DNA from 3 places in the Mesorhizobium sp. CNPSo 4689 genome. Region 1 is predicted to be linked to each of the others. Evidence: predicted binding sites of a transcription regulator. Region 1 holds the regulator's gene; each other region holds the start of a gene.
The links. Region 1 encodes LexA, which represses DNA repair genes until DNA is damaged. Its sites were predicted from a motif close to TGTTCNNNNTGTGTTCNG; they were not measured.
Positions count from the first base shown of each region.

Region 2: uvrA (excinuclease ABC subunit UvrA) is a predicted target of LexA. The motif match lies at 3,272-3,289, and genes of this name have one in related genera.
Region 3: dinB (DNA polymerase IV) is a predicted target of LexA. The motif match lies at 7,387-7,404, and genes of this name have one in related genera.

Region 1 covers NZ_JBWLUZ010000025.1:9,206-19,799, reverse strand. The annotation lists gene gltX (glutamate--tRNA ligase) at 1-489, opposite strand, end outside; partial or broken gene AC04SI_RS24585 (ComEC/Rec2 family competence protein) at 591-3,078, shown strand; gene lexA (transcriptional repressor LexA) at 3,072-3,812, opposite strand; gene kynU (kynureninase) at 4,270-5,517, shown strand; partial or broken gene AC04SI_RS24570 (alpha/beta hydrolase) at 5,547-6,366, shown strand; gene AC04SI_RS24565 (molybdopterin molybdotransferase MoeA) at 6,375-7,580, opposite strand; gene moaC (cyclic pyranopterin monophosphate synthase MoaC) at 7,581-8,075, opposite strand; gene trpC (indole-3-glycerol phosphate synthase TrpC) at 8,078-8,890, opposite strand; gene trpD (anthranilate phosphoribosyltransferase) at 8,895-9,905, opposite strand; gene AC04SI_RS24545 (SurA N-terminal domain-containing protein) at 9,902-10,594, opposite strand, start outside.
Region 2 covers NZ_JBWLUZ010000007.1:33,792-44,385, reverse strand. The annotation lists gene AC04SI_RS13075 (GNAT family N-acetyltransferase) at 1-169, opposite strand, end outside; gene uvrA (excinuclease ABC subunit UvrA) at 202-3,123, opposite strand; gene AC04SI_RS13065 (hypothetical protein) at 3,867-4,157, opposite strand; gene AC04SI_RS13060 (ATP-dependent Clp protease proteolytic subunit) at 4,230-4,835, opposite strand; gene AC04SI_RS13055 (SRPBCC family protein) at 4,858-5,148, opposite strand; gene AC04SI_RS13050 (ArsR/SmtB family transcription factor) at 5,326-5,640, opposite strand; gene AC04SI_RS13045 (cupin domain-containing protein) at 5,685-6,104, opposite strand; gene ssb (single-stranded DNA-binding protein) at 6,290-6,811, shown strand; gene AC04SI_RS13035 (hypothetical protein) at 6,839-6,991, shown strand; gene AC04SI_RS13030 (hypothetical protein) at 6,991-7,149, shown strand; gene AC04SI_RS13025 (OsmC family protein) at 7,270-7,686, shown strand; gene AC04SI_RS13020 (hypothetical protein) at 7,843-8,670, shown strand; gene AC04SI_RS13015 (hypothetical protein) at 9,094-9,531, shown strand; gene AC04SI_RS13010 (type I secretion system permease/ATPase) at 9,683-10,594, shown strand, end outside.
Region 3 covers NZ_JBWLUZ010000040.1:2,591-13,184, reverse strand. The annotation lists gene AC04SI_RS29115 (glycosyltransferase family 2 protein) at 1-713, shown strand, start outside; gene AC04SI_RS29110 (hypothetical protein) at 818-1,039, opposite strand; gene AC04SI_RS29105 (DUF1236 domain-containing protein) at 1,244-1,543, opposite strand; gene AC04SI_RS29100 (DUF1236 domain-containing protein) at 1,769-2,521, shown strand; gene AC04SI_RS29095 (hypothetical protein) at 3,068-3,190, opposite strand; gene AC04SI_RS29090 (diguanylate cyclase domain-containing protein) at 3,221-4,129, shown strand; gene AC04SI_RS29085 (exopolysaccharide production repressor protein) at 4,572-4,844, shown strand; gene AC04SI_RS29080 (heme-copper oxidase family protein) at 5,000-5,410, opposite strand; gene AC04SI_RS29075 (hypothetical protein) at 5,649-6,551, opposite strand; gene AC04SI_RS29070 (hypothetical protein) at 6,939-7,175, opposite strand; gene dinB (DNA polymerase IV) at 7,462-8,709, shown strand; gene AC04SI_RS29060 (SRPBCC family protein) at 8,809-9,252, shown strand; gene AC04SI_RS29055 (glycosyltransferase family 2 protein) at 9,441-10,508, opposite strand.

The DNA.
Region 1 (10,594 bases):
CACCTCGCCCTGCACGCGGTCGTGCACCACCGTCTCACCCTCGGTCGGCGCCTTGATGCGGATCGCGCCCTTGACGCCTGCAGGCGCCTCCGACGGATCGCGGTCGCGCCAGCGGCCGTCATAGCGGGGCGGCAGGCCCTTGGCACGTGCGGCCTCGCGCATCGCCTCCAGCTCGGCCGGCGTCGCGTAGCAGTAATAGGCCTTGCCGATGCGCACCAGCTCCTCAGCCACCTCGCGATGGCGCGGCGCGCGCTCGAACTGCGATACCGGCTCGCCATCCCAGCTGAGGCCAAGCCAGGACAGCCCGTCGAGGATGGCCGTGGTGGCGGCGGCGGTGGAGCGTTCGCGGTCCGTATCCTCGATGCGCAGCAGCATCGTGCCGGCGGTGTGTTTTGCATAGAGCCAGTTGAACAGCGCCGTGCGCGCGCCTCCAATGTGCAAATAGCCTGTCGGCGAGGGGGCAAAGCGGGTGACGACCTTGTCGGACATGGAACTCTCGGAAAGCGCAGAAAGCGGATGTGATTGCGCGGACTTTCGCGCGTTGCGCGTTCATGTAGCATAGGAGGTCTGGGGCGCAAGGGGCAGACCCGATGGCTGGACGAGGCCGGGGTGCGGAGGAGGGCGAGGGCGCGACGAGCAGCGTCAGCGAGCGGGCCCTGTTTGCCGATGTTCCGTACGCCGAGCCGGCGCTGGTTCTGTCGCCAGCGCCGCAATCCGGCATTGAGCTTTTGCAGCCCGGCAATCGCGTACCGGCGCCTATCCCCACGAAAGCACCGGTCAGGCGGATCCACGCATCACTCCGCCGCCTTTCTGGTCCCGCAATCCGCCGAAGCATCGCTGCGGCAGCCGGCACGGAGCTTGACCGCGGCATAGGCTTCCTGCTGGTGCCGGTGTTTCTGGCATGCGGGGTGATCCTTTATTTCTCGCTGGCGACGGAACCCGATTTCTACAGGCCCGTCGCCGTGGTCACCTTGATGGCGGCCTGCGCGGTGGTCTCGCGGTCATGGCAGAAGACGCATTTGTGCTTCATGGCGGCGCTGCTCTGCGCACTCGGCCTGCTCGCCGCCAAGGTCGAAACCTGGCGTGCCGGAACGCAAATGCTCGGCTCCGAGATCCAGACGCGGCTGACCGGGCGGCTCGCCAGTCTGGAGGAAATGGAAAACGGCCGCGTCAGGCTGACCATCGACGTGATTTCGACCGCCCACCCAAAGCTGCGCTACGCGCCGGAGCGGGTCAGGCTTTCGGCGCGGAAAGTTCCTCCGGATATGACGGCCGGTTCCCTGATCACCGGCTATGCCCGGCTGCTTCCGCCGACCGGACCGGTGCGGCCGGACAGCTACGACTTTTCCTTCGACAGCTATCTTTCTGGCATCGGAGCTAGCGGCTTTTTCCTCGGCAATCCGAAGACTGTTGCCTCCAAAACTGGCGCCGGCGAAGACGCGCCATCCACGACGCGCCTGGCGTCCGCGATCGAGAACGCCCGGGAGAACATCGCAGACCACATTCGCGGTCAGATTGGCGGCCCCAAAGGTGAGATTGCCGCGGCACTGATGGTCGGCGTACGCGCCGGCATCCCGGATGAGATCAACGAAGCGATGCGGCGCACCGGCATCTACCACATCATCTCGATTTCCGGCCTGCACATGGCGCTTGTCGCCGGCACCATCATGGGGCTGCTGCGCGGCGCCTTCGCCCTGTTTCCCGATTTCGCTTCGCGCCGGCCGGTGAAGAAATATGCGGCCGCCGCAGCGCTCTTTTCCATCGCCGCCTACCTCGTCTTTTCCGGCATCGTCGTCGCCGCCGAACGCAGCTTCATCATGCTGGCGGTGATGCTGGTCGCCGTGCTGTTCGACCGCGCGCGGCGCTGACCATGCGTAACCTGGCGATCTCGGCCATCGCCGTCATCCTGGTGTCGCCGCACGAAGTGGTCGGCCCGAGCTTCCAGATGTCGTTTGCGGCAACCGCGGCCCTTGTCGGCGCCTATGCCGGCTGGTCGGACTACCGCGCCGGCAGGGCGACATCGCCGCCGCCAAGGCGATCGCCGCTCGCCTTCGTCACGCGAAAATTCCTGCTCGGCATGGGCGGTCTCGCCATGACCTCCATCATCGCTGGCGGTGCGACAGCGCTCTTCGCCATCTGGCATTTTCAGCGCGTGTCGCCGCTCAGCCTGTTTGCCAACCTGGCCGTCATGCCGATTGTCTCGGTCGTCATGCTGTTGGCCGTAATCAGCGCGCTGCTGATGCCTTTCGGGCTCGATTGGCCCTCCCTCTATCTGATGGGCAAAGGGCTGACGGCGATGATCGCGATCTCGGAATGGATTTCCGAGCGCTCGCCGGTCGATGCCGTCGGGTTGATCTCCATTCAGTCGGTGCTGCTGGTGACCATCGCGCTGGTCATCGCCACCATGGCGACGACATGGCTCAGGCTGGCAGCCGTTCCATTCGCGCTCGCCGGCCTGCTGACGGTCTCCGACACCCGCACGCCGGATGTCCTGATCTCGGAGGATGCGCATCTGGTGGTCATGCCGATCGGCGGGGGGGACTCGCCATCAACCGGGTGCGATCGAACGAGTTCACCACCGACAACTGGAAACGGGCACTGAAAGCCGAAACCATTGTCGTACCGGAGACCTTCGAGAAGGGAGACGCGCGGTTCGACATGGATCCGGCCGACCTGCCGCCGGGCTCGCCCTTCTACTGCAGCGCCGGTCTGTGCCTCGCACGGCATCCGTCCGGCGCCATCATCGCGTATGCAGAAGACCGCAAGGACGCGTGGAGAGCGTGTGCTTTCGCGACCCTGATCATCGTCAACGACGCCACCGCCTACGACCCTTGCCGCAATCCGCTTGTCCTTGTCGTCAAGAAACGGCAGCTTGCCCGCTTGGGCAGCGCCGCCGTCTTCTTCGACCAGCAATCGGCAATCGCGCCAGCGGAGATAGACTTCGCGATCGAGCAGCCGTACCGGCCCTGGCACGAGCAGCGCAGATTTTCGCGCGAGGCGAGGGGCCTGCCGTCTTACAAGAGACCCGAAAGGCAGGCCAGCAAACCGCCGCCAAAACAATCACCGCCGCCTCAGTAGCGCCGGATCAAGCCAACCAACTTGCCCTGCACCTTGACCCGGTCGGGCCCGAAGATGCGGGTTTCATAGGCCGGGTTTGCGGCTTCCAGCGCGATCGAAGCGCCCTTGCGGCGGAAGCGCTTCAGCGTCGCTTCCTCCTCGTCGACCAGTGCCACGACGATCTCGCCCGGGCTCGCCGTATCGGCATTGCGGATGATGACCGTATCGCCGTCGAAAATCCCGGCCTCGATCATCGAATCGCCCTTGACCTCCAGCGCGTAGTGCTCGCCGCCCATGATCATGTCCGGCGGCACCGAGATCGAGTGCGTCTGATGCTGGATGGCGTCGATCGGCACACCGGCCGCGATCCGGCCCATCACCGGGATGGACACTGCCGCGACCGCATCGTCGTCGTTGCCCGCCTGGGGCGTGCGCGACGATGCCATCGGCTTGATCTGCCGCCCGAGACCGCCCTGCCCAAGACTGCCCTGAATGACGCTCGGCGAGAACTTTTTCGCCGCATTGAGGCCGGGAGCGATCGAATCGGGTAGGCGCAGCACTTCGAGAGCGCGCGCCCGGTTGGGTAGCCGACGAATGAAACCGCGCTCCTCCAGCGCCGTGATCAGCCGGTGGATGCCCGACTTCGAGGCAAGGTCGAGCGCCTCCTTCATCTCGTCGAAGGATGGTGGAATACCACTTTCCTTCAGCCGCTCATGGATGAACATCAGCAGTTCATGTTGTTTGCGTGTCAGCATCGCGGCCCCCAACGGAATCAGAAAAACAAAACCAGAACAAACACTATCTGTTCCATTTGTGTTCCGCAACCGTTTAAAGTTTAATGAATGGCTTAAGGTGCCCGAAACGATGTTGTGGTCGACAGAGAATGTCAAACTCCCTCAGAGTCCGGCTTCATCGCATTGATTTTGTTTTCTTTTATGGCCTCAGCCCGACTTGGAAGGCTCCAGTACCGGCAATCATTTGGCGCAGACATTCCCGGGTCGGGCTGTGTTCGACCATCCAGCCCGCTCGATGCACCGTGAACGAAACGAACTCAAAATGCCAACTTTGAGCAAAGGTCGAGGGGTTGTCGTTGGGCCGACAAGTCATCAAGGCAGGTTCTTGCAGTGCGATGGCGAGTGATGAGAGAAAGTACCGATCGGCCTGTGTGTCGTCATTGCGTGCCGGTGTCCTGCAGAGGGGAGCAGACATATCATGACCGCAGTTCCTGATCTTGCGGCCGTCGAGGCGATGGACGCCGCGGATCCACTGCGCTCGCTGCGCGACCGCTTCATCCTGCCCAAAGGGGTGATCTATCTCGACGGCAATTCGCTGGGCGCTGCCTCGCATGCCGCTTTCGACGCGCTGCGCAAGGCGGCGACCGAAGAATGGGCGCAGGACCTCATCCGCGCATGGAACACGGCCGGCTGGTTCGACATGCCGCTCGAACTCGGCGACCAGCTGGGGCGCCTGATCGGCGCAGCGTCCGGCCAAACGGTGGTCTGCGACACCACCTCGATCAACATCTACAAGGTTCTGCACGCCGCAATGGCCATGCGGCCGGATCGGCCCGTCATCGTCGCCGAAGGCGACAGCTTTCCGACCGACCTCTACATGGCTGAAGGCGTGGCCTCGACCCGAAAGAACACCGTTCTCCGCCTCGCTGGCGTCGACGCGCCGACGATCGAGGAGCTGATCGACGAAAATGTCGCCGTGGTGCTGGTCAACCACGTCAACTACAAGTCAGGCGAACTGCGAGACATGACCGCGCTGACGCGCATCGCCCATGACGCGGGGGCGCTGATCGTCTGGGATCTCTGCCACACCGCGGGCGCCATGCCGGTCGAACTGGATAAGGCCAATGCCGACTTCGCGGTCGGCTGCACTTACAAATATCTGAACGGCGGTCCGGGTTCTCCGGCCTTCATCTACGCGGCCGAGCGCCATCATGCCGATGTGCAGCAGCCGCTCAGCGGATGGTGGAGCCACGCACGGCCCTTCGCTTTCGAGCAATCCTACGCAGCCGGCACCGGCATCCGCCGTTTTCTGTGCGGCACACAGCCGGTCCTGTCGATGCGCACGCTGAAGGGCGCACTCGCCATCTGGGACGATGTCGACATGGCGGCCGTGAGAAAGAAGAGCATCGCCCAGGCCGATCTGTTCATCGAACTCGTCGAGGCAAAATGCGGTGCCTACGGTCTCACGCTCGAAAGCACCCGTGACAGCGCCAGGCGCGGCAGCCAGATTTCATTCATGCACGAGCACGGCTACCAGATCATGCGGGCGCTTATCGAACGTGGCGTGATCGGCGATTTCCGGGCGCCGTCGACCATACGCTTTGGCTTCACCCCGCTCTATGTCGGCTACGCCGATGTGTGGCACGCTGTCGAAGTTCTGGCAGACATCCTGCGCAGCGGCGCCTGGAAGGACGCACGTTTCGCTGTCAAGACAGCGGTCACCTGAGCGGCAAGGAGAGCAGGGGGAGGGCATAGGTGCTCGAACATCGTATTTCCGACTGGAACAACGCCTATACGAACGGCGCCAACATCGCTGGCGGCGATCGCTGGCCGGCCGCTTGGGTCGAGCCCGCGCGGGCCTTTCGCGACGCTCTTTCGGCCGAGGGCAGGGCGCGGCTCGACATCGTCTACGGCGATAGACCGCGCAACCGGCTCGATCTTTTCCTGCCGGGCACCTCACCCAACGGGCTCGTTGTGTTCGTGCACGGCGGCTATTGGAAAGCGTTCGACAAGAGTTTCTGGTCGCATCTTGCCGCTGGGCCGATAGGCCAAGGCGATGCCTTCCTACACGCCATGTCCCGAGATACGCATCGCCGGCATCGTCAGGGAGGTCGGCGCGGCGATCGGCAAGGCGGCGGCGCTGGTCGACGGGCCGCTGATGCTGATCGGACATTCCGCCGGCGGCCATCTCGCCAGCCGGATGGCGAGCGCAACCACGCCTCTGTCGCCCGGAGTGACGGGGCGCATACGCCATGTCGTGTCGATCTCGGGTGTGCACGACCTGCGCCCGCTCATGCGCACCGCCATGAACGAGACGCTGGCGATCGACGATGCCGAAGCGCTGACCGAAAGCCCGGCCCTTCTGCGCCCGATGGACAATGCACGCCTGACCTGCTGGGTCGGCGGTGGCGAGCGCGCCGAGTTCCTGCGTCAGAGCGCTCTGCTGGCCAACATCTGGACCGGCCTCGGCGCTGCGACCAGCTCGGTGGTCGAGCCGGACCGGCACCATTTCAGCATCATCGACGGTCTTGCAGACCCGGAGCATCCGCTGACCCGGACGCTGATCGCGGAATAGGAACGGGTTCAGCGCAGCATCAGCACGCTGCAGGTGGCACCCGCTGCAGCGGCAGGCGCAAACGGCTCGCGCACGATCAGCCCGTTGGCGTCGGCGAGCATTCTCAGCATCGAGGAATCCTGGATGCCGAAGGGCGTCGCCACCAGCGCGCCGGCCTCTTCCCGAACCACCGCGCGCACATAGTCTTGCCTGAGATCGTTGGCCGGCATCGCGGTCCCGAGGCGGGCCGCGCGTATGTCCTGCTGGAAGCGGCGGCCGCCGAGCCGCGCCAGAAGCGGCTTCAGGAACAGTTGCGAGCAGACGAGGCTGGCGACTGGATTGCCGGGCAAGCCGATGCAGCATATCTCCCCGAGCCGGCCGAACATCAGCGGCTTGCCCGGGCGCATGGCGATCTTCCAGAAGTCGAGCGTCATGCCTTCGCCGGTCAGCACGTCGTGGATCAGGTCGTGGTCGCCGACCGAGGCGCCGCCGAGCGTAACGATGACATCGGCGCCGTGCTCGACCGCCTGCCGCACCAGCGCGGCAATTGCCTCCTTGCGATCGGCGGCAATGCCGAGGTCGAGCGCGCGCGCCCCTACAGACTGCGCGGCGGCGGCGACACCATAGGCATTGGACGAGATGATCTGGTCTGGGCCGAGCGCGCTGCCCGGCGGCAGGAGTTCGTCGCCGGTGGCGATGATGGCGACAAGCGGCCTTTTGACCACGGTCACTTCTGGATGGTTGGCAGAGGCCGCCAGGGAGAGTGCCGCCGGATCGAGCAGGCGCCCCTTTTCGAGCAGCACGTCGCCCCTGGTGAAGTCGAGACCGACGCGGCGGATGTTGCGTCCTTCGGCTGTCGATTCCGTCACCTCGATGGCGCCACCACCGAGATCCCTGACATTCTCCTGGATGACGATGGTGTCGGCGCCTTCGGGCAGTGGCGCGCCGGTGAAAATACGCACCGCATGACCCTTGTGGACAGCACCGTCGAAGCCGCGCCCGGCCGGCGCCATGCCGATCACCGAAAGCCGCGCCGGGACTGAGGCGATATCGGCTGCCCGAACGGCGTAGCCGTCCATGGCGGAGGCGTTGAACGGCGGCTGGGTGCGCAGCGCCACGACGGGTTCGGCGAGCACCCGGCCGGCGGCATCGATGAGCGCGACGCTTTCGCTGCCTGTCGGGGCAGCGCCATCCAGCAGGCGTTCAAGCGCCTCGGCGACCGGAACCAGCGCCATCTAGGCGCCTGCCTTGTGGTCGGATCTGTAGTCGCCGGATTTGCCGCCGGTCTTTTCGACCAGCCTGATGCCGGAGATCACCATGGCGCGATCGACCGCCTTGGCCATGTCGTAGATGGTCAGGCACGCGACCGAGGCCGCTGTCAGCGCCTCCATCTCGACGCCGGTCTTGCCGGTGACGCGGGCCAGCGCAGTGACCTTCAGGCCCGGCAGCGAATGGTCCGGCTCGATGTCGACGGAAACTTTGGTCAGCAGCAGCGGATGGCAGAGCGGGATCAATTCATGCGTCTTCTTCGCCGCCATGATGCCGGCGATGCGTGCCGTGCCCAGCACGTCACCCTTCTTGGCATCCCCGGCCAGGATCATTGCTAGCGTTTCGGGAAGCATCGAGACAAAGCCTTCGGCAATTGCCGTGCGGGTCGTCTCGGCCTTGTCGCCGACATCGACCATGTTGGCCTCGCCCTTGGCGCCGAGATGGGTGAGGGCGGCTGCCATCGTCAGATGGCCTCGGCCGGCGCCTTGCCAGTCAGAAGCAGGGACGTGGCAGCCGCCACGTCCTGCTGGCGCATCAGACTCTCGCCGACGAGGAAGGTGCCGATGCCGCTTGTCTCCAGCCTGCGGCAGTCCTCATGCGTGAAGATACCGCTCTCGCTGACCAGCAGCCGGTCTGCCGGCACCATCGCCGCCAGCCGCTCCGAAACAGTCAGGCTGGTCTCGAACGTCCTGAGGTCGCGGTTGTTGATGCCGATCAGCCGCGACGACAATTTCAGCGCGCTCTCCATCTCGGCCTCGTCATGCACCTCGACCAGCGCGTCCATGCCGAGTGCGAATGCCGTGGCTTCGAGTTCGCTCGCCATGGCGTCATCGACACTGGCCATGATGATCAGGATGGCGTCGGCGCCCCAGGCGCGCGCTTCGAACACCTGATAGGGATCGAACAGGAAATCCTTGCGCAGCGCGGGCAAGGCGACGGCGCCACGCGCCGCGGTGAGGAATTCGGGTGCGCCCTGGAAAGAGGGAGCATCGGTCAGCACGGAAAGGCAGGCAGCGCCGCCCTTCGCATAGGCCTTTGCAAGCGCCGGTGGGTCGAAATCGGCGCGGATCAGGCCTTTGGACGGGCTCGCCTTCTTGATCTCGGCGATCAGCCCGAAGCCGCCGGCTTTGCGCTTCGCTTCGAGCGCAGCGAGAAAACCGCGCGGCGCGTCTGCATCCTTCGCCCGTGCCTCGATCACGGCAAGCGGGACTCGCAACTTCGCCGCGGCGATCTCGTCGCGTTTGTAGGCCTCGATCTTGCGCAGGATGTCGGACAAGGGCCTATCCGTTCGAAATTGCTACCAGCCTGTCGAGCACCTGGAGTGCCCGGCCGCTGTCGATGGCTTGCGCCGCGCTCGCCATGCCGTCGGCAAGCGTCGTCGCCTTGCCCGCCACCACCAGCCCAGCGCCGGCATTCATCAGCACCGTATCGCGATAGGCGCCGGCGGCACCGCCCAGCATGTCGCGCATGGCCTTGGCGTTGTAGGCCGCGTCGCCGCCGCGCAGCTCGTCCTTGCTGTGGCGCTTCAGCCCGACCGCTTCCGGGGTCAGCGTGAAGCTGCGGATCTCGCCACCGACGAGTTCCGCCACCTGCGTCTCCCCGGTGGTGGTGATCTCGTCATAGCCGTCGCCATGGACGACCCAGGCATGGTCGGTGCCCAGCGCCTTCAATGTCTCTGCGACCGGCATGATCCATTCCGGCAGGAACACGCCGACCATCTGCCTGAGGACGCCGGCCGGATTGGACAGCGGTCCGAGCAGGTTGAAGATGGTGCGGGTGCCGAGTTCGCCGCGGATCGGACCGACATGCTTCATCGCCGGATGATGCGCCGGCGCGAACATGAAGCCGACGCCGGTCTCGTGGATGCAGTGGCCGATGATTTCCGGCGGGATGTCGATCTTGACGCCGAGCGCGATCAGGACATCGGCGGCACCCGTCAGCGAGGACAGGCCGCGATTGCCGTGCTTGGCGACCGGCACGCCGCTGCCGGCGATGACGAAGGCCGATCCGGTCGAGATGTTGACCGAGTGTGAATTGTCGCCCCCGGTGCCGACGATGTCGATGGCGCCCTGCGGAGCATCGACGCGCAGCATCTTGGCGCGCATGGTGGCGACGGCGCCGGAGATCTCGCTCACCGCTTCGCCGCGCACGCGCAACGCCATCAGGAAGCCACCGATCTGGCCGGGCGTCGCATCGCCCGACATGATGATGTCGAAGGCTTCGCGCGCCTCGTCGAAGGAAAGCGGCGTCCCGCCCGCGACCTTGGCGATATGGGTCTTCAGCGCGCTCATCTGGCCTGCGCCTGGGCAACGGCGGTCTGGTCGATGCGGACGTCGTACTGCGTCTGCAACTGCGCCACCAACTGGTCTAGCAGATCGTCCGACATGCCGGCGGTGAAGGATTTCTGCGCATCGTCCGGCACCGAGCTGGCATCGGCGCCGGCCGGTTCGAACACTTCGGCGACCTTGAACAGTATCTGTCCTTCGCCGGTGGGCGAGGGGATCAGCCCGGTTCCGCCTTCGCCGACACCGAACATCGCCGCCGCACCCTCCTTGCCGAAATCGACGTCGTCCGCCTCGCGCTTGACGCCGCGCTTGGTCTGCTTCTCGAGCTTGAGTTCGCCGGCGATGACATCGAGCGTGGTGCCCGCCTTGAGCCGCTTCTCCAGTTCGTTGGCCTTGGCGGTGAGCCGCTTCGTCGTCTCGTCAGCCGTCCAGTCGGCCACCACCTTCTGGCGGACCTCGTCCAGCGTGCGATCGCGCGCAGGCGTGACCGATCCGACCTCGTAGAAGACGAAGCCGTTGTCGGCGGTGGTCAGGCCCTCATTCTCGGCGCCGGGTTCGGCGGCGAACACCGACTTGATCAGCTCGGCCGATTCCGGCAGATCCTTGACGATCGTGTCGTCAGGCCGCTGGCCGGTGCGGTCGATCGCATCGATGGTGACGACCTTGAGCTTCAGCTTGGCGGCTGCATCGGCGAG
Region 2 (10,594 bases), on a different contig from region 1:
CGGAGCCGCTCTCCAGCAGCCAGACCTGGCCGCGTTCGATCCGCGGCGCATAGTCCTCGGTGACCGGGATCGGCGGCGCGCCCAACAAGGCGGTGTAGGGTGCGTAAGCGGCCTCGGTCAGCGAGAGGACAGTTTGCAGGTCACCGGCAAGCGCTTGTCTGATGGTCATTCAAAAACTCTCCAGACACTGCCCCTGTCCGCTCACTCCGCCGCTTCGCGCTTGCCTCCGGGGCGCCGCTCCAGCAGCTCCTTGAGGAACTGGCCGGTGTAGCTGCGTTTCTCGCGCACGACCGCTTCGGGCGTTCCTGAGGCGACCAGCTCACCGCCGCCATCGCCGCCCTCGGGGCCGAGGTCGAGCACCCAGTCGGCGGTCTTGATTACTTCGAGATTGTGCTCGATGACCACCACCGTGTTGCCTTGGTCGACCAGTTCGTGCAGCACCTCCAAAAGCTTGGCGACGTCGTGGAAATGCAGGCCGGTGGTCGGCTCGTCGAGGATGTAGAGCGTCTTGCCGGTCGCTTTGCGCGACAGTTCCTTGGCGAGCTTGATGCGCTGCGCCTCGCCGCCCGACAGCGTCGTCGCCTGCTGGCCGATATGGATGTAGCCGAGGCCGACCTGCTTCAGCGTCTCCAGCTTGTCGCGCACGCCGGGCACGGCGGCGAAGAAGTCGACGCCTTCCTCGACCGTCATGTCCAAAACGTCGGCGATCGACTTGCCCTTGAACAAGACATCCAGCGTCTCGCGGTTGTAGCGCTTGCCGTGACAAACGTCGCAGGTGACATAGACGTCGGGCAGGAAGTGCATCTCGATCTTGATGACGCCGTCGCCCTGGCAGGCCTCGCAGCGGCCGCCCTTGACGTTGAAGGAAAACCGCCCCGGCTGATAGCCGCGCGCCTTGGCCTCCGGCAGCCCCGCGAACCAGTCGCGGATCGGCGTGAAGGCGCCGGTATAGGTGGCCGGGTTGGAGCGTGGGGTCCGTCCAATGGGCGACTGGTCGATGTCGATGACCTTGTCGAGGAATTCGAGACCCTCGATGCGATCGTGATCGGCCGGATGCTCGCGCGAGCCCATGATGCGGCGCGAGGCCGCCTTGAACAGCGTCTCGATCAGGAAGGTCGACTTGCCGCCACCCGACACGCCCGTGACAGCGGTGAAGGTGCCGAGCGGGATTTCGGCGGTCACGTTCTTCAGATTGTTGCCGCGCGCGCCGACGATCTTCAGCCGCCGGTTCTTCTTCGCCTCGCGCCGCACCGCCGGCGTCGCCACTTCGAGCTCGCCCGACAGATATTTGCCGGTGATCGAGGCAGGCGTCGCCATGATCTGCTGCGGTGTTCCCTGGGCGATGATCTCGCCGCCATGGATGCCGGCGGCCGGGCCGATGTCGACGACATAGTCGGCATGCAGGATGGCATCCTCGTCATGCTCGACGACGATGACCGTGTTGCCGATGTCGCGCAGATGCTTCAGCGTGTCGAGCAGGCGCGCATTGTCGCGCTGGTGCAGGCCGATCGAAGGCTCGTCCAGCACATAGAGCACGCCGGTGAGGCCGGAGCCGATCTGCGAGGCCAGCCGGATGCGCTGGCTCTCGCCGCCCGACAGTGTGCCTGAATTGCGCGACAGCGTCAGATAGTCGAGCCCGACATCGTTGAGGAAGCGCAGCCGCTCGCGGATTTCCTTCAGCACCCGCACCGCGATCTCGTTCTGCTTGTCGTTGAGCTGCGCCGGCAGCTCGGTGAACCACTGGTCTGCCTTGCGGATCGATTGCTCGGTCACCTCGCCGATATGCTTTCCCGCGATCTTCACCGCCAGCGCTTCCGGCTTCAGCCGGTAGCCTCTGCAGACGGGGCAGGGCGTCGCCGACATGAAGCGCTCGATTTCCTCGCGCATCCAGGCGGATTCGGTCTCCTTCCAGCGCCGCTCGAGATTGGGGATGACGCCTTCGAAAGTCTTGGTCGTCTTGTAGGAGCGCAGGCCGTCATCATACTGGAAGGTGATCTCGCGCTCGCCCGTGCCGCGCAGGATCGCCTCCTGGGCCTCAGTGGTCAGATCCTTGAACTTGTCGCCAAGCTTGAAGCCATAGGCCTTGCCCAAAGCTTCCAGAGTCTGCGCGTAATAGGGCGAGGTCGACTTGGCCCATGGGCTGACGGCGCCGTCGCGCAGCGAGACGTTCTCGTCCGGCACGACCAGATTGCCGTCGATGGCACGCTGGCTGCCGAGACCGTCGCAGGTCGGACAGGCGCCGAACGGGTTGTTGAAGGAGAACAGCCTGGGCTCGATCTCCGGAATGGTGAAACCGGACACCGGGCAGGCGAACTTCTCCGAGAACAGGATGCGCTCATGCGTCTCGTTCTTCGACTTGTTGACGGAATCCTCGCCGGTCTGGCTGGCGTCGAGCGGCCGGTCGGCGAACTCGGCCACCGCCAGCCCTTCGGCGAGCTTCAGCGCCGTCTCGATGGAATCGGCAAGTCGCGTCGCCAGATCGCCGCGCACCACGATGCGGTCGACGACAACGTCGATGTCATGCTTGTATTTCTTATCCAGCGCCGGCACGTCGGCGATCTCGTAGAAGACGCCATCGACCTTGACGCGCTGAAAGCCCTTCTTTTGCAACTCCAGCAGTTCCTTGCGATACTCGCCTTTGCGGCCGCGCACGATCGGCGCCAGCAGGAACAGGCGTGTGCCTTCCTCGACGGCCAGCACGCGGTCGACCATCTGCGACACCGTCTGGCTTTCGATCGGCAGGCCGGTGGCCGGCGAATAGGGAATGCCGACGCGCGCGAACAGAAGCCGCATGTAGTCATAGATCTCGGTGACGGTGCCGACCGTCGAGCGCGGGTTCTTCGACGTGGTCTTCTGTTCGATTGAGATGGCAGGCGACAGGCCGTCGATCTGGTCGACGTCGGGCTTCTGCATCATTTCGAGGAATTGCCGCGCATAGGCCGACAGGCTCTCGACATAGCGGCGCTGGCCTTCGGCATAGATGGTGTCGAAGGCAAGCGACGACTTGCCGGACCCCGACAGGCCGGTCATGACGATCAGGCTGTCACGCGGCAGGTCGAGATCGACATTTTTCAGATTGTGTTCGCGCGCCCCGCGAATGGAAAGGTATTTATGGTCGGCCATCGCCGGTCGCCGCCTCAGGTCTGGAATTCGTGGGATCGGCGGGTTTTCCCGGCCATCCCCTATGTAGGTATTTTCGCCGCCACGTCGAGAGACACCACAAATCTCGACAGAAGCCTTTAACCGTCTTTCGCGCGAGGGGGCAAGCGGAAAGAACAAAGGCCGAACACGCTCCTGACAAAGTGCTGTGAAGAACCGGGACGGTGGGCACTCCGTTGAGCAGTTCCGGCATGTCGCCCTTACCCGCACGTAACCTCCCGGCGATCACATTTTCCGTAACCGCCTATTCAAAGGTTGACGCTGCCGACTCGGGGGCGCAGTGTCCACCGGTCAACGGAGCCGGCCGTCTTTCGATGGCCTCGCCGCCCTAGGCGGCTTGCGAGACGCCGCAGGCTTTTGCGATTTGCGCTTCGGACGACATGTCGCAACGGACAGAGGAGTGGAGCATGACGCCACCGGACAGTCCCTTGAGGCTCCAGATATGGCTGGAGCCCCGGCAGGCATAAGTGCCTGGGTCGGCGTGAGCGTCGGCCCGACAAACCGTGCCCTGCCGATCCCCTGACAATTAGAGACCACTGGTCGGATCGTCGGCTGAATGCCGCGAAGCATCCGAAATCAAAGTCGGTATAACACTACCGACAGATTGGATTATAGATCCATAAAAAGCCCCGTCCGTTTGCGGAAGCAACGGCGGGGCTGTTCGTTTGAGGGTGTGCAAAGCCGACTGATGCTGCCGTGAGCGAGAGCTACCGGTTGGATGGCTTGATCGCGCCGGCGCCAACATCGACCGTGATGCTGCCGGAAATCCTGACGTCGGTGTCGCCGATCTTGAACTGGCCGTTGCCGCTGGCAGGCAGCGCGTCGTCGGGTTCGGGTTCCGGGGCCGGCTTGGCGATGCGATAGTCGCCGGTCACGCCGGGAAGGGCGCCTTTCTGGGTCGAGCTGTCGTCGGCAAAGGCGGCTCCGGCCAGCATGCTGGCGCCGGCGAAGGCGGCGGTGACGGTGCAAACAAGTCTGGAAAGGCGGATGTCGGTCATCCCCGAACTATAGTGTCGCGCCGCTGGCGAGGCCAGACCGACGCGATCAAATTGCCGCGCGCCCGCTGCTCCTCAAGCAGCCTTCTTGCGGGTGTCGAAAACATGGTCGACGAGACCCCACGCCTTCGCCTCTTCGGCGGTCATGAAATAATCGCGGTCGAGCGTGCGCTCGACCTCCTCGTAAGTACGCCCGCAATGATGCGCATAAAGCTCGGTCATCCGCCGCTTGGTGCGCAATATGCCCTCGGCGTGGCGCTGGATGTCGGAAGCCTGGCCCTGGAAGCCGCCCAGCGGCTGATGCAGCACGATGCTGGTGTTGGGCAGGGCAATGCGCCGCCCCGGCGTGCCGGCCATCAGCAGGAACGAAGCCATCGAGGCGGCAAAGCCCATGCACACGGTCGACACCGGGCAGGAGATGTATTGCATCGTGTCGTAGATGGCGAAGCCGCTGGTCACCACGCCGCCCGGCGAGTTGATGTAGAGCGAGATTTCCTTGTCGGGATTGTCCGATTCCAGCGACAGAAGCTGGGCGCAGACCAGCGCCGATACGCCGTCATTGATCTCTCCGTTGATGAAGACGATGCGCTCTCGCAGCAGCCGCGAAAAAATGTCGAAAGCGCGTTCGCCGCGGCTCGATTGCTCGATCACCATCGGCACCAGATTGGCAAGGCCGCTCATCTTTTTTCTCCGATTTCCCTGTTCAGGCCGCGCGCAGCTGCATGTACGGCGCATTCGCAGCGACAGGCAGTTTGGATTGGGGTGCATCGAGCGACAGCCGGCAGCCGGCGCCTGCCATGGCGAGCACAGGCGTTGCTGCCCGGGCGAACCCGTCATGGACAATACGCAGATGCGTGCCGCCCGAAATCGTACGGTCGAGGGTAAACGTGACGATGCTGTCGAGCGCTTGGCTGGCATCGTCCGGCTCCGGCCGTTCGCGCCAGGAATAGCGCAGCAGCCTGCCGGGCTCGGCATCGAGGACTTCGCAATCGATCGGCGCGTCCGGCCTGGCAAAGGCAAAGCGGCGGCCGATCTCGGGCTTGATGTCGTTGGGGCATCATCCAGGCCGCCAGCAGCTTGGGCTCGGTCAGCGCGCGCCACACTTTCTCCGGCGGTTCCGGCAGCTCGCATTCGAATTCGAGCGAGTTCGCAGCACTTTTCGCATGCTTTGTCATGGGTCCATGTCCTTCAAAACAGCCTTCAGCTTTTCGATGCGCTCCGGCCAGAACGCACGGTAGCGCTCGATCCAGCCGAGCAGCGGGTCGAGTCCTTGCGGGTCGGCGCGGTAGTATGCGTTGCGGCCGGCCCGCCGCTCGGTGACCAGGCCGGCGCCGCGCAACACCGCCAGATGCTGCGAGACCGCCGGCTGCGATACGGTCATGCCGGTGCGCAGTTCCGACACCGTCATCTCGCTGGCGGCAAGCCGCTCATAGACGGCGCGCCGCGTCGGGTCGGCAAGGGCGCGAAAAATCTCTGCTTCGATCATGGCCAAAGCATAAGTGGATACTTATTGGTTTGGCAAGTGCTGTTTTATGGCGCCGCCGGAAGCCAGCGTCTCACCGGCTCGGCAGATCCGTCAAAAATTGCCTCGAAGATCGGGGATGCCAGCACGGCATGGATGTGAAGCGTCTCGGTGCCGACGTTTCGAAAACCGTGCTTCCTCTCCGCGGGCACAAGAAGCGACTGTCCCGCCGTCAGCGTCATGCGGTCGTCATCGATCCACATTTCGGCAGTTCCGGTGATGACGGTAAGCACTTCCTCGACCGAGTGCCAATGGGTCGGAGCCCAGACACCCGGCTGAACCCATTGTTCAAACAGGCAAAGCTGGCTGGCACCGTTGCTGGCGGAAGCCTGCATCCGGGTTTCCACGCCCGCCCGCCATTGCTCTCGCGGGTGATCCATATGTGCGATGACTCTCATTCGCAGCCGCCGCCCTTTCGATCCCGACATATTCGCAATTTCAAACAGGCACCCTACCTCTTGCTGACATTCCTTGACAGCTGGGAGTGACCAGAATAGAACAAAAAAAGAACAAAAACCTTGTGGGAAAAGGCAGCCACAGCAGGCGGGGATTGACCGTTGCCTGTAAGGTGCGGTCGGCAAAAATTTGTTTCGGATGAGCGCGGAGAAGTATGATGGCGGGTAGCATCAACAAGGTCATTCTGGTGGGCAATCTCGGGGCGGACCCTGAAATCCGTCGCCTGAACTCGGGTGAGCCGGTCGTCAACATCCGCATCGCCACGTCGGAAAGCTGGCGCGACAAGAATTCCGGCGAGCGCAAGGAAAAGACCGAGTGGCACAACGTCGTCATCTTCAACGACCAGATCGCCAAGGTGGCCGAGCAGTATCTGAAGAAGGGCATGAAAGTCTATGTCGAGGGCCAGTTGCAGACGCGCAAGTGGCAGGACCAGACCGGTAATGACCGCTACACGACCGAAATCGTGCTGCAGAAATTCCGTGGCGAGCTGCAGATGCTCGACGCGCGCGGCGAGGGCGGCGCCCAGGTCGGCAACTATGCCGGCGGCGGCAACAGCAGCCGCGGTTCCGATTTCGGCCAGTCCGGCCCGAACGAAGGTTTCAGCCGCGGCGGCGGTGGCGCCAAGGGCGGTGGCGGCGGCGGTTCGTCGCGAGAGCTGGACGACGAAATCCCGTTCTGAGGCCAATCGACTGCAGGAGAGGGCGCCATGTCGCTGGGACCGCTGCTTACCGCGCCCCCTCCAATTCCCTGGCATGCCTTCGCTGCCTTTGCTGCGTTGGTGACCGGCGCCACGCAGCTGGCGCTGCCCAAGGGCACGACGCGCCATCGCGTCGTCGGCTATATGTCTGGGCGGCGCTGATGCTTGTCATAGCCATCTCGAGTTTCTGGATCCAGGAGATACGCCTTGTCGGCCCTTTCAGCCCGATCCATCTGCTGTCGATCCTGGTGCTGGTCACCGTGCCGCTGGCGGTGTGTATGCCCACAGCCATAAGGTCACCACGCATCGTGGCGCCATGATCAAACTCTATGTTTTCGCGCTGATCGGCGCCGGCATCTTCACGCTGTTGCCCGGCCGCATCATGCACGCGGTCGTGTTCGGCCAGTAGTCAGCGCGATGCGCTTACAGGGAAGAATCCAGTGAAAGCACGGGTAAAGTGGGTCGAGGAACGTACCTTTGTCGGCGAGTCCGGCAGCGGCCATAAGGTCGTGCTGGGCACCGCTTTCGGCCCGGAAGGCAAGACACCGGGTCCGAGCCCGATGGAGCTGGTGCTGATCGGCACCGGCGGCTGCTCGGCCTATGACGTTGTCCACATCCTCGAAAAAGGCCGCGAGGCGGTCGAGGACTGTGTCGTCGAACTCGATGCCGAGCGAGCCGAGACCGAGCCAAGAGTATTCACCCGCATTCACATGCATTTCATCGTCAAGGGCCGTACGCTCTCGCACGACAAGGTGAAGCGGGCGATTGATCTGTCGATCGAAAAATACTGCTCGGCGACCGCGATGATGGCCAAGACGGCTGAAGTCACGCACGATTTCGAGGTGGTCGACACCTAGCGCTGGCGGTTTGCCACGTGAGGTGAAGCCGCGTCCTGGAACCCTTCGACTTCATGGGACATCCGGAATTGCCATACGGGTTAGTCGCAACGAGTGATGCCGCCAGGAACGGCGTGACTTCAGACGCTACGGGCTAATGCCCCAGGGGTTCCATCGTTGCTTCCTGCGCCGCGGGCTTCACCCGACTTGGCGTCTATTACTGCGTTTCAGAAGATGGGATGCTGGGTCGCTGACGCCGACTATGCACCATGGAGGCGCACAATGGAGCCCGACGAGAAGGCCAAAAACGACACCACGGTTGGTGACCACTCGGAAGAGAATGGGGCCGCCGAAGTCACCGCATCCGACGAAGAACGCGACATCTCCGAACCTAAGGCCGCGGATCCACGTGACGTCGATATCGGCGTGAACCAGGACTCGGAGGCTGGCGACGATGTCGATATGGCGGTGTCGATCATCGGTTCGAGCCCCGCAATCGTCGAACTCGATGCAGAGGTCGATCAGAAGGGCGAAATGGACCAGGACGCGGAGATCGCGAGCGAGACGGGCGATCCCGACGGTCGGGAAATCGACGTCGCGGTCGAACAGAGGCCCGAGGTCGATCAGAGAATCGAAGTCGATGTCGAAGTCAGCGAAGATGACGGGATCATCATCGTCGAGATCGATGCGGACATGGAAGACGATGTCGAAATCGAGAGCGATCTGGATGTCGACGTGGACGATGATGATGAAGACAGCCTCGAAGCCGAGATCGACCAGGAAACCGAAACTGACGGAAACGTCGATGTCGATGTGGAAATCCGCGATGACCTCGACGCCGAGGTCGATGTAGACATCGCCGCCCTCATCAAGACCGCCTTGCTTGGCGCCGTCGATGTCGCGGAGAAGGATGGCGCGACCGACATCGATGTCGACTTGTATGAGAAGGCTGCCGCCGATGGAGATGTCGGGGTCATCGTCGACTTGAGCGACATCGACGCCTGAGGTTTCCATGGCTTGAGCAATTCCAGGAAAAGTGCGTAGCGGTTTTCCGTCCGGAATTGCGTAAAAACAAATACTTAAGAGCAGGTCAGCTTCATCAAAAGCTGAACCGCTCTATGGGGAAGAAAGCCGGGGTTCGCCCCGGCTTTCTTCGTGCTTTCGGCTCGCACGGCAGCAACGCTTCGACTTTGGGCTACCCGGAGCGGTCCACCTGTTTGGGTCATCCATCATCCATAAGGACGAGCCAACTTGCATTGGGAATTGCCGTTTGGGCCGAATGCTCATTGGTAACTATTTTCCGCAGCGCGAAACAGGGATGCTTGCTGATCGGCGGGGTTTCAGGATCCAAATGGATCGTCGCCGTCGGTCCGCTCCGCAAGCAAGCGCTCGCCAGGGCGGCTGTCCTCGAACAGGGAGGGTGAACCCTTGTCTAAGAAAGCTTACGGCAAATTTGATCCGACCCAATTCAACATCGACGTTGATGCCGACATCGATCAGAAGCTCGATCAGGACCAGGATCAGGACGTGGACGTCGATACCGACCAGGACTCCGACGTCGATATCGACAACGAAAATTATGCGGACATCGACAACAAGACCGACCAGGACGCAGACACCGACAACGACGCCAAGGCTGATGCCGATGCCGACGCCGACGACAAGAGCGATGCAGACGCCAAGGCCGACGCGGACGCCGAGGGCGACGCCGACAATGACAACGACACCGACATCAAGGTCGATCAAGACAACGACAACGACGTGGATGTCGACCAGAAACAGCACGTCGACGTCGATGTCGACCAGGATCAATACGCTGAACAGGACGCCGACATAGACGTACACTTCGACTTCGACTTCGCCTGATAAGTCTTGCTCGCAAGGGGCGCCCGGATCTCATCCGGGCGCTTCCCGAGGCTGCCTGCAGCGAGCGCTGGCCGGGGAGCGCGGCCTCGGGCTGGTCCCGTCTGCCGGCGCTAGGCCGCCACTTTGACGCCCTCGCGGAGACATGTCAGCCATGAGTTTCTCCAAGGCCTTTGCAACGACCGACGTCGAGCGCGCATTCCATCATTGCAAGGTCTCGCTGCTCCTGGTTTTCGTGCTCAGCTTCTTCGTGAACCTGCTCGCTCTGACGGTCCCTCTCTATCTCCTGCATGTCTATGATCATGTCCTGTCGAGCCACAGTCTCGACACGCTGGTCATGCTGACCGGGATCGTGATCGTGGCGCTGGCGGTGCACGCAACGCTCGAAGCCCTGCGCCGCGCGATCCTCGCCCGGATCGGCGTCTGGCTCGACGACCGGCTTCAGACCTCCGTTCTTGTCGCGGCTGTCCAGTCGGCCTTGCGTAGCGATCCGGCCGCGGCGGCGCAGGCCTGGCGTGATATCGGTGGCCTGCGCTCCTTCTTCGGCGGCAGCGCCTGCACCTCTCTGTTCGATCTGCCCTGGACGCCGATCTTCATTCTGGCAATGATCATAGTGCATCCACTTCTCGGCCTGATCGGCCTTGTCGCGTCGGTTGTCCTGTTCGGGCTAGCGCTACTCAACGAGATAGCGACTCGCAAGCCGTTCGCCCGCTCCAGTGCCGCCTGGGCGGAGAGCCAGCACCGGTTCGAGGCGCTCCTGCGCAATGTCGAGGTCATCAGCGCCATGGGCATGCTACCGGGGGTGGCCCGCCTGCTGAATGACGATCAGTCACAGGCGAAAGAGGCCCAGCTCTCCGCCGCCGCACGCGCCAACGTCATCCAGTCCCTCGCTCGCTTCGTGCGGCTACTCGCCCAGGTCATCGTCATGGCCTGTGCAGCCTGGCTCGTGATCCTGCAGGATGTCAGCCCGGCGGCGATCTTTGCGACGTCGATCCTGCTCGGGCGGTCCCTGGCACCAGTTGAGGCCGCCATCGGCACCTGGAAGGCGGTTTCGAGCGTGCGCCTG
Region 3 (10,594 bases), on a different contig from region 1:
AGAACGAGGGGATCGCCCAGGCGACGGGCGACATCGTCGTGCTCTGCGATTCCGACACCGTCGCCCAGTCAGGCTGGCTGCCGGCCCTGCTGAAGCCGTTCCAGGACCCGCGGACCGTCGCCGTGAACGGCCACACCTATCTCGAGCATGACGACTTTGCCTCGCGGACATTCGCGCTGCTATGGATCTTTCCGCTTCGCGACCATGATCGGCGCTTTGCCGCCAAGCGCGCCATGAACGCCAACAATTGCGCCATCCAGCGAAGCTGGCTCGCCAGCCATCCATTTCCGAACAACAACGGCTTCAAGGTGTCGTGCACGCTGCTCGACCGGCAACTGCGAGCGGAAGGCCACGACCTGGTCAAGGCCGAGGCGCTGGCCAGCCACTATCCGCCGCGCGGCTGGCGCTTCCTGTTGTGGCGCGCGCTGGTCACCGGCCGCGACGCGGACCGCAAATATGCCGCGCTGAAATCCGCCTCGCGGCCACGGCGCGTTTTCAAGGCCATGCGCCGCTGGGCTTCGGCATCCTGGCGCGCCAGCCTGCGAATCGCGCTCCAGGCCCCGCGCACCGGCATGCCGGCGTGGCAGATACCCTTGGCCGTGATCGTCGGGCTTGTCTTCAACGCACTGGTGTTCGTCGGCCAGATCAGCCTGGCGGCTGGTCTGGTGAAGGACGACGTCGAGCGCGTCCCGGCCTTTGTTGGCCACAGCTGACGGCACGCGTGCGGACGTCGAGTATCAGCGCCCTTACCTGCGCTGATACTCGACAGACCGTATGCGCGATTTTTTTGATTCGACCGGTTCCGGCCGGCGGATTGTCAATTCAGGGAGTGATCGCCCGCCCCTTGGGCAACGAAGGACGCCGCAATCAGGTCGTCGGCATCGATGCGTAAGGAGCCTTCGCCATCACCCATGATGGCCGCGACCTTCTGGAAGGTTCTCATCTCATGCTCGGTGATGCTTGCGCTGCGCATCCTGGCCCTGAGGTCAGCGACCCGCATCCCCAATGCGGGGGACGTTCCGATTTCACGCTTCGACATAATACCTTGCCTCCTCCCCAGCCCATTTCGCCGCCTCGCCGCTTCGCTGGCCCATGCTGCCTATCAATAAGGCAGCACGAAGTCAGACGCGGCAACGCGTGATTCCGAGGAAGGTTCCTGCTTGTACCTGCTCATACTAGTCACGAGATAATACGGGGCGGACCGGCCCACCGCTCCGGCAAGCGGTGAGCCGTGCGATGCGGGTTACTGAATGATCTTCACGATCTTGCGTGTGCCGGGATCGACAAGCACGGTCTGATTGTCGACGACGACATAGCGGTATTTGACATTGGGGACTTCATGGAGTTCGACCGTGTCGGGAAGTGCGGTACCGACATTGAGCTCCACGCCGGGAATCTTGATGGATGCCAGTGGTTTCTTCTGCACATATTCCCGAATCACGGTTTCCTGCTCAGGCTGAATGATGACGTCCTGGGCAGCAGCGGCGCCCACTCCAGCGAACAACAGAAGGCCGGCGGCGGCGGTTGCAAGATGCAGTCTCATGATCGTCTCCTTTCGTTGCAGCGGCCACTTGCGCCACGCGGCCTGAAGCCATTCGCGACCGGGTCGCCTCAGTCGTAAACGCCATCGCATGGGGCTTGTTCCTCCCATTTTTCGGCTCCTCGACGCGACAGTTCCGCTTTGCCGGCAGGGGCAGATCAGCCCGGAACAAAGGCCACGAGTCGAAGTTAACCCAACGAAGGGACGACACTTTCGAGGAGACTTTTGATGAAACATCTTCTGATCACAAGCATGCTCGCACTCGGCGTCGGATGTGGCGCCGCCATAGCCCAGACGCAGACGCCCGCCGAGGTCCAGCCAAGCGGTGGCGCCAATTGCGAAGCCGGCGCAGCGGACTGCCAGCAGGGCGGCAAGGCCGGCGAGCAAGCCCAGGGCAAGGCCAAGATGAAGACCGATGAGCAGGCGCAGGGCAAGGCCGGCGCCAGCACAGAAGAGCAGGCTCAAGGCAAGGCCAAGCTGAAGACCGACGAGGCACAAGGCAAGGCCGGCGCCACGACTGAAGAGCAGGCTCAGGGCAAGCCCAAGCTGAAGACCGATGAGCAGGCTCAAGGCAAGGCCGGCGCCACAACTGAAGAGCAGGCCGAGGGCAAGGCTGGCGCCACAACCGACCAGCAGGCTGAGGGCAAGGCCAAGGTCCAGACCGACGAACAGGTGCAGGGCAAGGCTTCGACCCAGACCGACCAGGGCTCGACCGCGTCTATCAGCAATGTGACCGTCGAGCAGAAGACCGAGGTCACGCAGATCATTCGCGAGACGAACGTCGCACCGGTGGCGCGTGTCGACTTCGACATTTCGGTAGGCATCGAGGTGCCACGGCAGAAGGTGCGGCTGCACCGCTTGCCGGCGCGCATCGTCAAGATCGTCCCCGCTTACGAAACCTACATGTATTTCGTGCTTGCCGACGGCCGCATCGTCATCGTCGATCCGGACAGCTACAAGATCGTGCTGATCCTGACCTGATCCGGCGAACACCACGAACAGGCCCGCCGCGCATTCGGCACGGCGGGCCTTTTCGTGCGTCTGACGCCGGTCCTTCGAAGGTTATGGACCTCCCAAACCGAAACCCCGCCGCCCTTACGGAAAAAGGCGGCGGGGTCGGCCTTCCGCCGATGAAGGGGCGTTCTCGGCGGGTCGCTGGCGATTGTTCCCGGCCACTATCTTTTTTGTTTGAGCATCACCTTGCCCTAGCTGAACAGGATTCCGGCAGTGACAAAGACGACGCCGAGCGCGAAGACAGGCGCAAGCGCGCCTCGTGGACGCTGCGTTCCATAAGCTCCTCCTGATCGATGTGGGTGGGGAACGGTCCCGCCTGTGCTTGGTTCCTGAATTCAGAAGTCCTTGGCCAAAGGTCCCCAATGGCATCGACCAAAAGACCCAAAGGCCATGGCCGCGCCCGATGAGGCGACCAACCTGCCTCCGCAAAACCAGGCGCGGGCCAGGCCGTTAATCCGATGGCAATCGTTCCATATTAGCGTCGCCGCATATTCCGGAAAATTGCTGAGGGGGTCAGCGGCCGATGCCGAAGGTGTCACGTATCCTGGCGAATGCGTTCGAGGTGGCCGAGCCGTCAGGGGCCGGCCTGCCGGGCCTGGCCGAAGCGATCGGGCGGATGGCCAGCTGATCGAGCATTCGCGCGAGCGTATCCGGCTGCTGGAGGCCGTGATCGACAATTTCCCCGGCGGCGTTTCGCTGTTCGACCAGGATCTCAACATGGTCGTCTGCAATCAGCGGCAACGCGCCTTGCTCGACTATCCCGATGAGCTTTTTGCCAATGGCTACCCCTCGATGGAGACGCTGTTTCGCTTCAATGCCGAGCGTGGCGAGTACGGACCGGGCGATATCGAGATGCATGTCGCGCGCCGCCTCGCCCTCGTCAGGCAGCGCGAGGCGCATGTCTACGAACGCACCCGGCCGAACGGAACCATCGTCGAGGTGCGCGGCATGCCGATCGAGGGCGGCGGCTTCGTCACCACCTATTTCGACGTCACCGAACAGCGCCGCAACCAGGCCACGATCGCGCATATGGCGCATCATGACGCGCTGACCGACCTGCCCAACCGCATGCTGTTTTCCGACCGGTTGCACGGCGCGCTTGCCCTTGCCAGGCGCGGCGCCCTGATGGCCGTGCACTACCTCGACCTCGACAATTTCAAACCGGTCAACGACAATTTCGGCCACAAGGCCGGCGACAGATTGCTGATCGACGTGGCCGGCCGGCTGCGCGCCGCGGTGCGCGACAACGATACGGTCGCGCGGCTCGGCGGCGACGAAGTCGCCATCATCCAGACCGGGATTACCGGACAGACGGATGTGTCGGCGCTTGCCCGGCGCATCGTCGAGCGTTTCCAGTCGCCCTTCGCGGTCGCCGACAGCCCGGTCGTCGTCGGCGTCAGCATCGGCATCGCGCTGGCGCCTGGCGATGCGCTGGGCAGCGACGAACTGCTGCAGAAAGCCGATACCGCGCTCTACCGCAGCAAGTCGGGCGGGCGCGGACAATTCAGCTTCTTTGGGGAACCACACATCCTCCTTTGGATGGATAGGTCAAAATATTCGCAAACGCTAATATGATTCGCGCAGGCAAAGCACCCAACCCTTGCGCCGAGCGCCGGCGGAGTTCCTATAGCTGCCTCGGCCGGCGCTCGTCATCGAGTGCCGCCTTGATCGCGATCAGATGATGAGAAGTGCTACCGCCGCCGAAACGCCTGGGGCTCGCGAACTTTCGCGCATCCGAGCCAACAGCGGAGCCAGAGCCGGCGACCTTGCGCTGATTTCGCCCGCGGCAAAACCGATTCCAGCAAAGCGCGCGCGATGCTCCAACGCCGCACTTGCAGCGAAAGGCGTATGGCCCTAAGTCCTAAGACGTAGGTCGCATGCCGTGGGCCGAAAGCCCTCCGAGAGCGCGGCACAGTGCCAACTTGCGACCGCACATGAAAGGTGCAACGCTCGAATTGGGTAGAGACATGGGCGGGCTTCCCGGGTTTCAATCGGTCCGGGACGTTCGATTGGGCAAATGTATTTTCCGCAATTTCTTGTGGGAATGTCAGCAACGCTTCTCGTAATCCTTGGCTGGATTTACGCGGCTACCGGGTCGTTTTGGCAATCGCTGGGCTGGACATTTGTCGCCGCCCTGGTGCTGCAGGCGGGCTACTTCATCGCTGTGCTTTTGCTCATCTATGGCCGCACCTCATCGGCGGCCAAGGCCGACAAATCGCTCCCGGCCAAAGTGCCCGGGCCGTTCGAACGCGACGGCATCATCCACACCTTGCTGTCGCGGCTTTTTTAACAGGCGGCGCGGCGCCCTTATCCAAGACTTGTCGCACCAGCGCGAGCCGGCGTCCGGCCCAGACGCCGGCGCAAAACTTTCAGCCGGGCAGGTGCGCCAGGGGACCCGCTACGCCGTGGCATAGCAGCCCACCCGGCAGCGCTGCATGACTCCGGTCAGCGAGGCGCCGACTTCAGGCCGGAGGCGGTGGGCACCGGTTCGGACGAGAAGACGACGAAGCCGAAGACGAGAACGGCAGCGGCAACGATCATGGAGCCGGTGGCAACGACCGGCTCGATCGCCGTGTTGCCCTTCGCCAGCATCAGGTAAAGCGCCGGCAGCATCACCACCAGGCCGAGCGTATAGAGGCCGAAGTGGATCATCGCGATGCGGCGCGCGGCCTTGGCCGGATTGAGCGCATAGTAGCCGCCGAATATCGCGGAGGTTACCCAGCCCAGAAGGTTGATATGGGCATGCGCCGGAAAGGCGGCGTGATCTTGCGAGATCGCCATATGCAGGCCGATGGCGATGCCCACGATGAGAAAAACGATGGCCGTTTTGAAGAAAAGTTCCGAAACCCTAGGCATGTTGTTTTCTCCCCAATCCCTTTTAAACCCCGACATTGCGAAGGTTACACCTGGGAACCGAGATTTTCCATGCCGTACTTGGGGTTAGCAACGGGTTTTGCGCAGCGTTGTGGTGGCTTCCTGACGCCGGCGGACAGGGGAGGCGATGGATCGCTGCAGAACCGATTCCAAACTTGGGCAGCGGCAGGCGAAAAAATGCCGCCGGGGCGAACCCCGGCGGCATTGCCGTTCAGCCAAACTATTCCGCCGTCTCGGTCTCGGTCGGCTCGTCGACGGTCGAATCGGCAGCCGCGTCGTCCGCGTTCTCCGCTTCTAGCTTGGCGGCTACCTGGTCGACCTTGTCCGCGAGCACGCCCTTGGCCCATTCGGTGACCTCGGCGTCGACCGGCTTGTTGGCCATATCGGCGAGTGCCGCGTCGAGCGATGCGTCGTCGGTGCCGACAGCGGCTTCGTCAGCCTCCGCCTGGGCCGCGGCAGCCGCCGCCTCGGCATCCGTGACCGCGGTCTCCTGATCCGCGATCTGCGCTTCCAGATCCGCGATCTGTGCGTCCAGGGCCGCCTGCTCCTCGGGCGTTGCGGGCGTCTGTGCATTCGCCTCAACGAGCTGCGCGTTCAGGTCGTCCAGCTTCGCCTGAGCTTCGGCTGCCGCGGCGGCCGCCTCTTCAGCCGTGGCCTCGGCGAGCTTGGCGTTCGCGGATGCCATCACAAAAGCCTGAACAGCGGCGAATTTCTTGCTCTTGGAGTTCATGTAGGCGTTGATGTTGCGCTGCAGCGAGTTCAGCCGGCCGAGCTTGGCGTGGATGTTCTTCTCCTTGGGAGCGGCGGCGACGTCCACCTCATCCACGGAGACTTCCGTCGTGGCCTTCTTGCCCGACTTTGTCGACTTAGCCGATGCTGACTTGCCGTTCGTGCTCTTGCCTGACTTGCCGTGCGTGCTCTTGCCTGACTTGCCGTGCGTGCTCTTGCCGGAATTGCCCTGCGAACCGCTTTTGCCGGAGTTGCCGCCGCCATTCCCGTTGCCGCCGCCATTGCCGTGGCCACCGCCATTCCCACCACCATTGCCGCCGGCAGCGGCCAGTGCGGGAGACGCCAGAAGCGCGAATGCCGCAAGCGCGGCAAAGAGAGTCTTTCGGGATGTCATGAGTATTTTCCTCCGAGAATCGCCACCTCACCCAACCGCTAATGAGCGCAATATGAGAAATCCCTAATGCCGTCGGTAAACTTTAGATAAATGTGGTTTCAATGCGAGAGCGAAGCAGCCCGCCAGCGAACAATCCGAATCGAGAAACTGCCATAACCATTTGAAATTCTTAAACTATATGAAAACTGACAACCGGCTTGCGCCATTTGGACCGCAGAAGGCCCATACGGGTCAGACCATGGTCCCAAACGGGCGTCCAGCGGTACGAAAACGGTCGCCGCGTCGTCGATTGAGAAGGCGCTCAAGCAGCGGAAGTCGATGACAAGCGAGGGCGCTCCGACCGCCTGAACGGCAGCCAAATGAGCGGTGCCACCTCCTGGCGATGCACTATGGCGCCCGCAAAATGTCGGCGCCCGGCTGCTCGTCGAACAGCACCGCGCAACCGCGCCCAAGCGCCACCGCCGACAGCGCATTGGCGACGGTCTCATCCGCCGAGACGAAATCCCCGGTCAGCACGCGCAATTCTTCCACGGCCCTCGCCATCGATACGAGCCGCCCGGCGGCACGGTCGGTGGTGCAGGCATCGACGACACAAACGAGATCGATGATTTCGAAGCGGTCCATCTCAGGTCTCCGCAAAACAGTCCCTTCGAGCCAATCAACGCCGTGGCGCGCGACAATGTTCCGGGGCGGATCATGGACCTTCGTCGATGGTGCGCTGCCCACTGACGGTGGGCAAAAAAAACGAGATTCCGACTTGAATCCGCCCTTCATCGCAAGACATTTCCCCTGCCCTCGCCGACGGCTTAGAGGCAGCTTGACAAGAGACCCTATTTGTTCTCTTTTTGTTCGGCAAAAAATTCCTTAAAACAGGCATGGCTAATGCTGCAATGCCGTAGGGTGGAACGGGATGGAAACCAGCGCCACCATCCTGCATGCCGACCTCGACGCCTTCTATGCCTCGGTCGAGCAGTTGCTCGATCCATCGCTGCGCGGCAAACCCATCGCCGTCGGAGGCGGCGTGGTGCTGGCCGCATCCTATGAGGCTCGAGCGTTCGGCGTGCGCGGCGGCATGCCCGGACGCAAGGCCCGCGAACTCTGTCCGCAGCTGATCTTCGTCGGCGGCCATTTCGGGGACTACCAGCGACTCGGCGACGCCGCCATAAAAGTGCTCGACGATTTCACGCCGTTGGTCGAGCGCATCTCCATCGACGAGGCCTTCGCCGACGTTGCCGGCTGCACGCATCTGTTCGGGCCGCCGGCCGTGATCGCCGCCATTGTACGGCGCCGCGTGCGGGCCGAGCTCGGCCTGCCGATCTCGATCGGCGTGGCGCGCACCAAGCACCTGGCCAAGATCGCTTCGCAGGTGGCCAAGCCCGACGGGCTGGTGGTCGTCGATCCCGCAGGCGAGCTCGCCTTCCTGCACGATTTGCCGGTCTCGCTGATGTGGGGCGTCGGCCCGGCGACCAAGGCGCGGCTGGCGGAAATCGGCGTCGAGACCATCGGCCAGCTGGCCAAGACCCACAGTGGGGCGCTGGAACGGCTGATCGGGCCGGCCGCCGGGCAGAAGCTTGCCGCGCTGGCCTGGAATCGCGACCCGCGCCGGCTCGAGACGCATCGGCGCGCGCATTCGGCGGGCGCGCAGTCGGCACTGGGCCGCAAGCCTGCCGTGGCAGATGTGTTCGTGCCAACCTTGCTGCATCTGGCCGACCGGGTGGCGAGCCGACTGAGGGCCAAGGACCGCCCCGGCCGCACGGTGACGGTGCGCGTGCGCTTCGCCGACCTGCGCGCGGTGAGCTGCTCGATCACGCTTGACCAAGCTATATCAGCGACGGCGATGCTGGCCGAGACCGCCGAGGAACTGGTGCGTGGCGTGCTCGCCGCCCATCCCTGCGAGAAGGTGATTTCGCTGCTGGCGATCTCGGTCTCGCATCTCGAGGAAAGTGCGGAACTGCAGCTGGAGCTACCGCTCGGACTTGCCGACGAGAAGCGCCGGCCGGGCAGCAAAAGGGGCCAAGCGCGCTTTGGCGCCGACCGCGCCGTCGACAAGATCCGGCAGCGCTTCGGCAAGCAGGCGGTCGGCTATGGCGCCGTGGCGCTGGAGGCGGCGCGTTTGGTGCCGGACGAGTTCCGCGAGCTGGCCGAGAAGGAACTGTGAAGCGGCGGTCGCGGTTTAAAAATGTTCGGCACGGGTGTCGGACCAGTCAAGACCCGTTCGTCCTTGGAACATAGACCGGCAATCATCAGGAGAAACGATATGCCCAGCACCGTACGCTTGCACCGCGTTCTGACAACCAGCCCGGAGAAGGTTTATCGCGCTTTCATCGAGGCGGACGCGCTGGCGAAATGGCTCCCGCCCAACGGTTTCACCTGCACGGTCCATCATCTGGAAGCAAAGGTCGGCGGTACGTTCAAAATGTCCTTCCGAAACTTCACGACGGGCAACAGCCACTCATTTGGCGGCGATTATGTCGAGCTCGTTTCGGGTGAACGCCTCCGCTACACGGACACGTTCGATGATCCCAACCTGCCCGGCGAGATACAGGTGACGGTGACATTGAAGAAAGTCTCGGTCGGCACGGAGTTGGATATCACGCAGGCAGGCATACCGGACGCGATTCCGGCCGAGGCCTGTTATCTCGGCTGGCAGGAGTCGCTGCGAAACCTGGCAAGGCTCGTCGAACCCGAGATCAATCAATAGAGGTTGATGGCGAAAGATCCATGCGGCCCGAGACTGCCAATCTCCCCCCCCTCGAGGGGGAGATGTCCGGTAGGACAGAGGGGGCGCGAAGGATCGCGTCTGCCGGACCGGCCCTTCGCTGTCGCTCCGGGCGTTCGTTGTTCGCAAAGCCAAGCAATTGGCTTTGCGTCCGCTTCGCGGACCACGCCTCACCCCATCGCCTGGCGGATGGATTTGGAAAATCGGGCCAGGAAGGCCGGCCTCGATGAGGCGTCGAGCTTCCATGACAGCACCGCCGTCGCCATTTTGCGCGGTAGCATGCCGACGGACAGAAACCAGGCGGCAAGGACGGCTCGCCGCCTGAGCGACGCCGTCAATTGGAGGCTGGCGACGGCGCCGGCCGCACCCAGGACCAGCCTGGAATCATTGACCACCGGGTGCCGACGCCTGTCGGCGCAGAGTGAGGCCAGCCGTTCTTCGAGGTGAACGGGATCGTGCAGGAAGGTTTTCGACGGCTCCACGGTCAGGCCGACACTGGAGACCTGGTCGGAAAGCGCCTCCAGGCGGTGGAAATCGTGCGTCACCCGCCAGCGCGCCCGCTCGGCGAGCTTTTCGCCGAAGACGGAATGGTTGGCGCCGTGGATGCGGTAGGCGCCGATGCACTCGTCGATCGACTGAACATGACCATAAAGCGGCGCCAGCGTCGCAAGATAGCCATCGGCGCCCTGGCGGAAATCCGCTTCGGGGATCGGCATGATGGTTTCCAGCGTCGTGCGGTCGAAGGCCAGCCCGCTTGTCACCGTCGTCTGGTAGCGCCCCTTGTGCAGGAGCTTCGGCATGACATCGCCGTCATCGAACGGCAGTGCCGGCGGCGGGAAGACATCCTTGATGCGCTGCCGTTCGTCGACGATGTGGAGCCTCGATTGGACCTGGGCGGTTGCCGAATCCCAAGTGTCGACGATCCTGGAGATGGCGTCCGGATAGAGATAGTCGTCGGCGTCGAGAAACAGCACGATCTTGCCCGAGCTTGCCGCAAAGCCGGTGTTGAAGGCGGCGGCATGCCCACCGTTCTTCGGCCTGAGACAAGCGCGGATCCTGTCGCCATAAGACTTTATGATCGCCGCCGAGCCGTCGCTCGACCGATCGTCGACGACGATGACCTCGACGTCCGCGTGGTCCTGGCCGAGCGCGCTGTCGACGGCGCGTTTCAGGAAGCGCGCGTAATTGTAGTTCGGAATGATGATGGAAACCGGAATCCGGCTCGGAACGGGATGCATCGCGTTTGACCTCGCATCTTGCTTTGGTTTCAGCGGAACCCGCCCCCTAAGTCCCGCGGGTCACCCAGGAAAAGCCTGCGCTTCCT